2 regions of the Mesorhizobium sp. M1406 genome follow, and region 1 is predicted to be linked to the other one. Evidence: predicted binding sites of a transcription regulator. Region 1 holds the regulator's gene; the other holds the start of a gene.
The links. The regulator LexA, encoded in region 1, represses DNA repair genes until DNA is damaged. The targets are predictions, from matches to a motif close to TGTTCNNNNTGTGTTCNG.
Positions count from the first base shown of each region.

Region 1 (5,436 bases):
CATGGGGCTGCTGCGCGGCGCCTTCGCCTTGTTTCCGGACTTTTCCGCGCGTCGTCCGGTCAAGAAATACGCCGCCGTCGCGGCACTGTTCTCGATCGCCGCCTATCTCGTCATCTCAGGCATCGTCGTCGCCGCCGAGCGCAGCTTCATAATGCTGGCAGTGATGCTGATTGCCGTGCTGTTCGATCGGGCGGCACTCACCATGCGCAATCTAGCAGTTTCAGCGATCGCCGTCATCGTGGTGTCGCCGCATGAAGTGGTCGGCCCGAGTTTCCAGATGTCCTTCGCCGCAACCGCGGCGCTGGTCGGCGCCTATGCCGGCTGGTCGGAGCATCGTGCGGGAAAGACGAGACCACCGCCGCCAAAGCGGTCGCTGCCTGGTTTCCTGACGCGAAAATTCCTGCTGGCGGCAGGCGGCCTTTCCATGACTTCCATCATCGCCGGCGGCGCCACGGCGCTGTTTGCCATCTGGCATTTTCAGCGTGTGTCGCCGCTCAGCCTGTTCGCCAATCTGGCGATCATGCCGATCGTATCACTGGTCGTCATGCCTTTCGCAGTCCTCAGCGCACTGGCGATGCCATTCGGCGCCGACGGCCCCTTTCTTTATGTAATGGGCAAAGGCCTGACGGCGATGATCGCAATGTCCGGATGGATTTCCGAGCGTTCGCCAGTCGACGCAATCGGCTTGATTTCGCGGCAGTCTGTCCTCCTGGTGGCGATTGCCCTTGTCATCGCGACGATGGCGACGACATGGCTGCGGCTGGCAGCTCTTCCTTTCGCGCTTGCCGGCCTGCTGACGGTCTCGGACACGCGCGCACCCGACGTGCTGATCTCGGAGGACGCAAGGCTGGTCGCGTTGCCGATCGGCGGCGGCGAACTCGCGGTCAGCCGGGCCAGGCCGAACGAATTCACCGTCGACAACTGGAAGCGTGCGCTGACATCCGAAAGCATCATCGTGCCGGAGGTGTTCGACGAAGGCGACGGTCAATTCGACGTCGCGGATGCGGCTGAAATGCCGCCGGGAGCACCGTTCTATTGCACTTCAGGCGTTTGCGTCGCCAGGCATCCGTCCGGCGCGTTCATTGCCTATGTCGAGGACCGAAAAGACACCTGGAAAGCCTGTGGTTTCGCCGACCTGATCGTCATCAATGACGCGACGGCCTATGACGCCTGTCACAACCCGCTGGTTCTCGTTATCACCAAACGGCAACTGGCCCGCAAAGGCAGTGCTGCCGTCTTCTTCGATCGCCAATCGGCGACCGCGCCGGCGACAATCAGCTTCGCCGTGGACAGGCCATATCGGCCCTGGCACGCGCAACGCAAGTTTTCACGCGAGGCGAGGGGACTGCCGCCCTTCAAGAGACCCGAGAAGCCAGTCGTTGAACCGCAGCTGCCTTAGTAGCGGCGGATCAGGCCAACGAGCTTGCCCTGCACCTTGACCCTGTCTGGCCCGAAAATACGGGTTTCATAGGCCGGATTGGCGGCTTCGAGAGCAATCGAGGCGCCCTTGCGGCGGAACCGCTTCAGCGTCGCTTCCTCTTCATCCACCAGCGCCACGATGATCTCGCCAGGGCTCGCCGTATCGGCATTGCGGATGATGACGGTGTCGCCGTCGAAGATGCCGGCCTCGATCATCGAGTCGCCCTTGACCTCCAGCGCATAGTGCTCGCCGCCCATGATCATGTCTGGCGGCACCGAGATCGAATGCGTCTGGTGCTGGATGGCATCGATCGGCACACCGGCGGCGATGCGCCCCATCACGGGGATCGACACGGCGGCGACCACGTCGTCGTCATTGCCTGCTGAAGACATCCGCGAAGACGCTGGCCTGATCTGCCGGCCAAGGCCGCCCTGGCCGAGACTGGCCTGACCAAGACTGCCCTGGATGACGCTTGGAGAAAACTTCTTTGCCGCGTTGAGGCCGGGTGCGATCGAGTCCGGCAGCCGCAGCACTTCCAGCGCGCGTGCCCGGTTGGGCAGCCGGCGAATGAAGCCGCGCTCTTCCAGTGCCGTGATCAAACGATGAATCCCGGATTTGGAGGCAAGGTCGAGCGCCTCCTTCATCTCGTCGAAGGATGGCGGAATGCCGCTTTCCTTCAGGCGTTCATGGATGAACATCAGCAGTTCGTGTTGCTTGCGCGTCAGCATGGCGGCCCCCAGGTACCTGAAACCAGAATCGGAAAAACAAACCCAGAACAAACACTATCTGTTCCAGTTGTGTTCCGCAACTGTTTAAAGTTTAATGAATTTATTAAGGGGGTCGAAATTATTGGCGCTCGCCAGCGGGCCTCGTCGACGACTGTATGCCGTCACAATGCGCTTGCCGGCATTGAAATTGTTATGGTTAATGGGCTGTGGCCCACCTTGGCTCAAGCCTGGCATGAGCTGCCCATGGATCCGCGACGGGCGCATTTCCAGCTTTCCGGGCGTTCGTTTGCCGTGAACGAAACGAAGCCAAAATGCCAACCTTGGTTAATCTATTGCAGCCTGCGCTGGCTACCAGCGGCGAACGCATTCGCGAGCCGAAAAATTCGTCCTCCGTCATCCGACCTGGGGGCAAGACGCGACGACAGATCGTCGGGACGGCCGCGTCAGGTTACGGCCTCCTTGACGGCGAAACGCTGGTCCTTCCATGCACTCGTGCGCAGAATGTCTTCCAGCACCTCGACCGCCAGCCACACGTCCTTGTAGCCGACATAGAGCGGCGTAAATCCGAAACGGATGGCTGACGGCGCGCGGAAGTCACCGATCACGCCGCGCTCGATCAGCGCCCGCATGATTTGATAGCCCTGATCGTGAAGGAACGACACCTGGCTGCCGCGCTTGGTCGCATCTCGGGTGCTCTCCAGCGTGAGACCATAGGCGCCGCACTTCGCTTCGACGAGCTGGATGAACAGTTCGGTCAGCGCGACGCTTTTCTTTCGCAATGCCGCCATGTCGACGTCGTTCCAGATGGCGAGCGCACCTTTGAGCGCCCGCATCGACAGGACCGGCTGCGTGCCGCACAGAAAGCGGCGGATACCGGTGCCGGCAACATAACCCCGTTCGAAGGCAAAGGGCCTCGCATGCCCCCACCAGCCGCTGAGTGGCTGGCTGATCTCGCCGTGGTGGCGCTGGGCGGCATAGATGAAGGCTGGCGCGCCCGGACCGCCGTTGAGGTATTTGTAGGTGCAGCCGACAGCGAAATCAGCATTTGCATGATCGAGCTCGACCGGCAGAGCGCCCGCGGTGTGGCAGAGATCCCAGACGATCAGCGCTCCGGCCGCATGGGCCTTGCGCGTCAGCGCCGTCATGTCGCGCAGTTCACCGGATTTGTAATTGACGTGGTTGACCAGCACCACCGCGACGCTTTCGTCGATCAGCTCCTCGATGGTTGGCGCGTCGACGCCCGCGAGGCGCAGCAAGGCGCCATCCCGGGTCGAGGCCACGCCTTCGGCGATGTACAGGTCGGTGGGAAAACTGTCACCCTCGGCGACGATGGCCAACCGGCCGGGCCGCATCTCCATCGCCGCATGCAACACCTTGTAGATGTTGGTCGACGTCGTGTCGCAGACGACGGTCTGGCCGGCCGCGGCTCCGATCAGGCGTCCAAGCTGATCGCCGAGTTCGATCGGCATCTCGAACCATCCGGCTGTATTCCAGGCCCGGATGAGATCCTGGGCCCATTCCTGGGTCGCCGCTTGCTGCAACTCGCCGAAAACGGCATGTGATGCCGCCCCAAGTGAATTGCCGTCGAGATAGATCACCCCCTCTGGCAAAATGAAACGATCGCGCATGGCACGCAGCGGATCCGTGGCATCCATCGCTTCGATCGCAGCGAGATCAGGAATTCCACTCATGGTCGTTCAGTCCTCGGTTGTTCGCGAAGGGTTCCCGCTGCAAGCGCGTCCCCTCGGTGTGCCTGTTCTCATTTCGATGATGTCAGAGCCGTGTGCGGACCGTCCACAGCTCCGGGAACAGCACGATCTCGAGCATCTTCTTCAGGTACGAAGCACCCGACGTGCCGCCGGTGCCGCGTTTCAGGCCGATGATGCGCTCGACCGTGGTGACATGATTGAAACGCCAACGGCGGAAATAGTCCTCGAAGTCGACCAGCTTCTCGGCCAGTTCGTAGAACATCCAGTAGCGCTGCGGGTCGCGGTAAATGGTCTGCCAGGCGACCAGAACCTCTTCATTCTCGGCTCGCGTCTCACGCCAGTCCGTGCGCTTGGCATCAGCGCCGATGTCGAATCCGTTGCGCGCCAAGAGCAGCAGCGCTTCGTCGTAGAGCGACGGCTCCGCCAGGATCGCCTCCAGCTTTCCGCTGAGGTCTGGCCGGTGCTTGTGCGGCCCGAGCATGGCGAGGTTGCGGTTGCCGGCCATGAACTCGATGGCGCGATACTGCCAGGACTGGAAGCCTGATGACTGGCCGAGCGCGTCGCGGAACTCGGTGTATTCGCTGGGCGTCATCGTCCGCAGCACGTCCCAGGCGTTGTTCAGTTGTTCGAAAATGCGGGCGACGCGCGACAGCATCTTGAAGCTCGGCTCGAGGCGATCGGCGCGGATCGAGCGGATCGCGGCACCAATCTCGTGCAGGGCGAGTTTCATCCACAGTTCCGAGGTCTGGTGCTGGATGATGAACAGCATCTCGTCATGCGCTGACGACAGCGGCGTCTGGGCCTCCAGCACCTTCTCCAGATGCAGATAGTCGCTGTAGGACATGCGCTCGTTGAACGACATCTGTGCGCCTTCGGACGCCGGATCGTATGGTTCGCTCAATTGATTTTCTCCGTGCGCAGCCGGAAGCGTTGGATCTTGCCGGTCTGGGTCTTGGGCAGAGCGGCGATGAATTTCACCGACCGCGGGTATTTATAGGGCGCGATCGTTGCCTTGACGTGATCCTGCAGGCGCTTGGTGGTCAACGCGTCAGGCGCCACGCCCTGCACCAGCACGACATGCGCCTCGACGATCTGGCCGCGTTCGGCATCGTCCGCGCCGATCACCGCGCATTCGGCGACGTCAGGATGCGACAGGAGTGCTGCCTCGACTTCGGGCCCGGCAATGTTGTAGCCGGCGCTGACGATCATGTCGTCGGAGCGTGCGGCGAAATGGAAGAAGCCGTCTTCGTCCTGGGTGAAGGTGTCGCCGGTGAGGTTCCAGCCGTCGCGCACGTATTCTTTCTGCCTGTCATCGGCCATGTAGCGGCAGCCGGTCGGGCCTCGCACCGCCAGCCTGCCGGTTGTGCCGCGCGGCACCTCGCGCATCTCGTCGTCGACGATGCGCGCCTCGTAGCCGCCCACCGGCTTGCCGGTCGAAGCGGGCTTCATGTCGATGAGGCGATTGGAGATGAAGATGTGCAGCATTTCGGTGGCGCCGATGCCGTCGAGAATCGGCTTGCCGGTCTTTTGCGTCCACTCCTCGAAAACCGGTGCGGGCAAGGTTTCACCGGCCGAAACG
Region 1 is NZ_JAMYKW010000015.1:39,184-44,619, reverse strand. It holds gene NKH03_RS15215 (ComEC/Rec2 family competence protein) at 1-1,399, shown strand, start outside; gene lexA (transcriptional repressor LexA) at 1,396-2,148, opposite strand; gene kynU (kynureninase) at 2,592-3,839, opposite strand; gene kynA (tryptophan 2,3-dioxygenase) at 3,922-4,758, opposite strand; gene NKH03_RS15195 (AMP-binding protein) at 4,755-5,436, opposite strand, start outside.

Region 2 (5,436 bases), on a different contig from region 1:
GACATCTGGGCGCGACTCTCGATCTGGAAGACCCCGATCGTGTCCGCCTTGCGGATCATGGCATAGGTCGCAGGGTCTTCAGCCGGGATGGTGGCTAGGTCGAGGGTCATGCCCTTGTGCTCGGCCAGCAGATCGAAGCTGCGCTTCATGCAGGTGAGCATGCCGAGCGCCAGGACGTCGACCTTCATGAATTTGAGGATGTCGATATCGTCCTTGTCCCACTCGATGACCTGGCGGTCGACCATGCGGGCCGGCTCGATCGGCACCAGATCGTCGAGCCGGTCATTGGTCAGAACGAAGCCACCTGGATGCTGCGACAGATGGCGTGGCGTACCCTCGAGTTGCTGGGCGAGTTCGAGCGTCAGCCGCAGCCGGCGATCGGCGAGGTTGAGATTGAGATCTTGGGCGCGCTTCTCGTCGATGCCCTCGTCGTGGCCCCAGACCTGCGAGGAGAGCAGCTTGGTGAGGTCCTCGGGCAGACCGAGCGCCTTGCCGATATCGCGGACAGCGCCCTTGGTATGATAGCGCACCACCGTCGAGCAGAGCGCGCTGTGGTCGCGGCCGTAGGTCTCGTAGACCCACTGCATGACGATCTCGCGCCGCTCATGCTCGAAATCGACGTCGATGTCGGGTGGCTCGTTGCGCTCCTGCGAGACGAAGCGCTCGAAGAGGAGATTGTTGCGCTCGGGATCGATGCTGGTAATGCCCAGCACGTAGCAGACGGCCGAGTTGGCGGCCGAGCCTCTGCCTTGGCACAGGATGTCCTTGCTGCGCGCGAACTGCACGATAGCGTTTACAGTCAGGAAGTAGGGGGCGTATTGCAGGATCTCGATCAGGCGGAGTTCGTGCTTGATGAGCGCCACGACCTTATCCGGCACGCCTTCGGGATAGCGCCGGTCCGCGCCTTCCCAGGTGAGTTGTTCGAGCGCCTGCTGCGCCGTCAGGCCGGGCAACTTCTTCTCCTCCGGATACTGGTAGGCGAGTTCGTCGAGGGAGAAGCGGCACTGGCGCGCAATTTCGACCGTGCGAGCGAGGGCTTCTGGGTAGCGCGCAAACAGGCGCGCCATTTCCTCAGGCGGCTTGAGATAGCGGTCGGCATGGCGCTCGCGCCGGAATCCCAACTCGTCGATCGTGATGTTGTGGCGAATAGCGGTTACCACGTCCTGCAAAATGCGCCGGCCGGGTTCGTGGAAGAGAACGTCGTTAGTCACCACCGTCGGCACGTGCATTTGGGTGGCGAGGTTGGAAAGTTCGTGCAGCCGGACCTGGTCGTTGGGCCGGCGGCGCAAGGTCAGGGCCAGGTAGGCGCGATCGCTGAAGGTTTCCCGCAGGCGACGCAGTTGCAGGGCACAGGTGTCATCGGCTCGATTGGGGACGAAAACGGCGATCAGGCCCTCGGCATAGTCGGCCAGGTCGCTCCATTCGAGGTGGCACTTTGCTTTGCCGCCGCGTTTCTTGCCCAGGGTCAGCAGGCGGCAGAGCCGGGAATAGGCGGCCCGGTCGGTGGGATAGACGAGCAGCGACATGCCGTCGACGAGATCAAGGCGACAGCCGACGATGAGCCTGACGCCGGTGTCCTTGGCGGCCTGATGGGCCCGCACGATGCCGGCTAGAGAATTGCGGTCGACTACGGCCAGGGTCTCAATGCCGAGCGCCGCCGCCTGGGCGAACAGGTCGTCGCAAGAGCTGGCGCCGCGCAGGAATGAGAAATGGCTGGTTACCTGCAATTCGGCATAGCGCGGGGCGGTCATGCGAAGACCCCATGCAGGAACCATTTGTGCGAGCCGGTCCCGGGATCCTCGCCGTCGCCGGCGCGGTAGATCCAGAAGCGCTCGCCTGACTCGTCCTCCACCTGGAAATAGTCGCGCACCGCGATCAGTTCGGCATCGCGCTGCCACCATTCGCCGAACACGCGTTCGGGACCGTCAGCGCGGGTGACGCGGCGACGGACGCCGCGCCAACTGAACCAGACCGGCGGATGGTCGGGCAGCAGGGCCATCGTCTCAATGGGTTCGGGGTGGGTCAGCAGACGCGGTGGGCGAGGCCAGTCACCCGGCCAACTCGATCCGTCGTCCGGAGCATTCGGCGCGATGCGGCGGACTGAGCGTTCGGGAACGTCACTCTCGACCGGGGCAAAGCGGTAGAGCCGCTGCTCGCCAATACGGTTGGCCAGCACGTCGATGAGATCGGTGATGTCGGGCTCCGGCTCCTCGACCAGTGAGGAGATGATCTGCTTGGCTCCGAAGGGTTCGGCGAGCGTCGCGGCCAGGGTCATCAGTTCGATGCCGAAACCGGGATCGACAGTTTCGATCCGGTCGGTCAGGAGACGGGTCAGACGTTTGACATCGCGCACGGGCACGGCGGTGCCGACGCGAATGGCCTCGATGCGGTTGTCGACGCGGTGCAACAGCAGGTCCAACCGGCGGGCGCCGAGCCCCTTGGCCTCAAGCGCCTCGCAGAGGGTTGCGACGAGCTTGCCGGTATAGCGGGCTATGGTTTCGGCGGCGCCGATCGGCTCGCCGAAGGCCCGGCGAACCTCGATGAGTTCGGGAGAGCGGGCGGGCTCGAAGGGTTCGCTGCGCCGCCCCATGGCCTGGTCCAGGCGACGGCCGAGTTCGGGCCCGAAGCGAAGGGTGAGAGAGGCGCGCGGCGCCGCCTCGATTTCGCCCACCCGCTCGAAGCCGAGCGTGAGCAGGCCTTCGACGATATCGTGGGGAAGCCGCAGGGCGCCGATCGGAAGACCGCGCATAATTGCCGGGGCTTGCCCTACTGGCGCGATGAAGGTCGGCCGGGCGAGGAAGCGCGCGCAGGCATGAGCGGCCCCCCAGGTGTCCGCGACGGCGGCACGTGCCTCGATGCCGGAGCCTGCCATGCGCGACACCAGCCCCTCAAGCATCGTGTCCTCCCCGCCATGCAGATGGTCGGCACCCGTGGTGTCGATGATGATGCCATCTGGCGGATCGGCGGCGACGATTGGCGCATAGCGCAGCGACCAGAGCGCCATTCTATCGAGTGCCTCGGCATCGCCGGCAGCATCCAGGTCGAAGCTCTGCAGGTTGGGCACCAGCACCTGGGCCTTGCTCGCCGGCATGCCCACGCGCAGGCCGGCCGCGCGTGCCGCCGCATCGGCGGCCAGCACGAGCCGCCGGTTTCCCTGCCGGCCGAGCATGATGACCGGGGTTTCAGCCGATGGCGCGGACTGGCCCATTGCGCGCCTTAGGCGATCGGTCGGCCAGGTCGGAAAATAGAGCGAGACGACCCTTGTCATCGCAGGCTTCCACTTCAAAGTCGGCGCTTTCTCCAGCCCGTGCGCGGATCAGTTCGAGCTGCCAGCGAGCGCGGCCGACGCCTGGAACCGGCAAGGGACGGGAGGGGAGCGCGGTGACCCGCCAGCGGGTGACCGCGGCGGTTGGTTGTCCAAAATCGGTCGCCTCGGTTTGTCGTCGCCAACGGCGGATGGCGATGCCGATGGCGCCGGAGGCTTCGGCGGCGAGTTGCAGTCGGCGGGAGGCGGTCATGGAGAGGCGTGCCAGTTCGGCAACGACGGCGCCTAGACCACCATGGCGAAGGCCTTCTTCGAAGCAGGCGAGCACGGAAGCTTCGTCGCCGGCCTCGACATAGACGACACGGCCGGGCAGCAGCCCAGCCTGCGCGAGGGCAGGGGCGAAGAGATCCTGCCGGGTGACGCACCAGAGCACCTTCCCTTTGGTGCGGGCGGCAATCCCGGCGGTAAAGAGCGCCGCCGCGGCGCCATCGATCGCTCCGTTACGGCCGCCGGCAACCTCGTGCAGAGCCCCGAGCGCCAGCCCGCCTCCCGGCAAGACCTTGTCGATCGTGGAAAGGCCGAATGGCAGTGTGGCACGGTTGCGCGCCGGCCCGCCTTCGAGGCGCGCGATTCGCTCGCGAAGCGCGGCGATAGCAGGGCTGGCGGCCGGCTGACCCATGAACGAAACACTCTCAAACTGTCTTCCCAATGGATTTCGGGGCTGATATGTTCCTTATTTGTTCTCTTTGGTGTCCGAGAGTCAATCGGAGTCGTTGCGCCGCTCTGAGAGTTGATCCCAGACTGCCCTTGATCGAGAAGCGGTCTATCTTGATATGCCGCAGGTGATGCAGGGACGGCGAAGTGGGCGAGCGAAGCGACAGGGACCAACAAGTTGATGCGCCGGGGGAAGGGACGGCCATCCTTCGCAAGATCATCCATGTTGACATGGATGCCTTCTTCGCCTCGGTCGAACAGCGCGACAATCCGGACCTGCGCGGTAAGCCAATGGCAGTCGGGGGCTCGGCGGCGCGCGGTGTGGTGGCGGCTGCGAGCTACGAGGCCAGAAAGTTCGGGGTGCGATCGGCCATGCCCTCGATTACCGCGAAGCGAAAATGCCCAGAGTTGATCTTCGTGCCGCCGCGCTTTGACGCCTACCGGGCCGTCTCCCAGCAGATCCACGCGATCTTCGCCGAGCACACGCCACTCATTGAACCGCTCTCACTCGACGAGGCCTATCTCGACGTCACCGACAATCTGCAGGGCATCGCGGTCGCCACGACGATCGCGGAAATGATCCGCGCGAAAATCAAGTCCGAAACCGGCCTGACGGCCTCGGCCGGCGTCAGCTACAACAAATTCCTGGCCAAGCTCGCCTCCGGCCAGAACAAGCCCGATGGGCTGTTCGTCATCACTCCGAGGCAGGGCCCCGCCTTTGTCGAGGCCTTGCCCGTGCGGAAATTTCATGGTGTTGGCCCGGCGACCGCTGACAAAATGGCTCGCCTCGGCATCGAGACCGGCGCCGACCTGCGCGCACAGAGCTTGGCGTTCCTGGAGGAGAAGTTCGGGAAGGCGGGTCCGTACTACTATTGGATCGCCCGCGGCATCGACGAACGCCCGGTGCGGGCCGACCGCGAGCGCAAGTCCGTTGGAGCCGAGGACACCTTCGCGAGCGATTTGTACGATCTCGAAAGTGCCCGCAAGGAGCTGGCGCCGTTGGTCGCCAAGGTCTGGCGGTATTGCGAGGCAAGATCGATCCAGGGTCGCACGGTGACATTGAAGGTGAAATTCGCCGACTTCCAGCAGATCACGCGCAGCCGCACGATTGGGGGTGTCATCGAGGGCGAAGCCGACCTGGCGACCGTCAGCGGCACCCTCCTCGATCTGGTATTTCCTGTCAGCAAGGGGATCCGCCTGCTCGGGGTGACACTTTCAAATCTAACCGGAACGCGAACCGAGGCCGATCGGCAGATGTCGCTGACGATCTAGGACTGGCTGCAGCTATCGGACTGCTTTTCGGATCCGCTCTGTCAGCGTTTGTTCGACATCGAAATAGCCGTCCCAGGCGTCGGACTCCTGAGCCCGGGCGGCGGCAGCGAAAACGTCAAACGCGCTGGCACTCTTGAAGGTCGGCAGTTCATCCCAAGTGACGGGTACGGCGCACGACGCACCGG
Region 2 is NZ_JAMYKW010000005.1:68,832-74,267, forward strand. It holds gene NKH03_RS06780 (error-prone DNA polymerase) at 1-1,751, opposite strand, end outside; gene NKH03_RS06785 (Y-family DNA polymerase) at 1,748-3,268, opposite strand; gene NKH03_RS06790 (ImuA family protein) at 3,183-3,944, opposite strand; gene dinB (DNA polymerase IV) at 4,211-5,251, shown strand; gene ligD (DNA ligase D) at 5,264-5,436, opposite strand, start outside.
Region 2: dinB (DNA polymerase IV) is a predicted target of LexA. The motif match lies at 3,993-4,010, and genes of this name have one in related genera.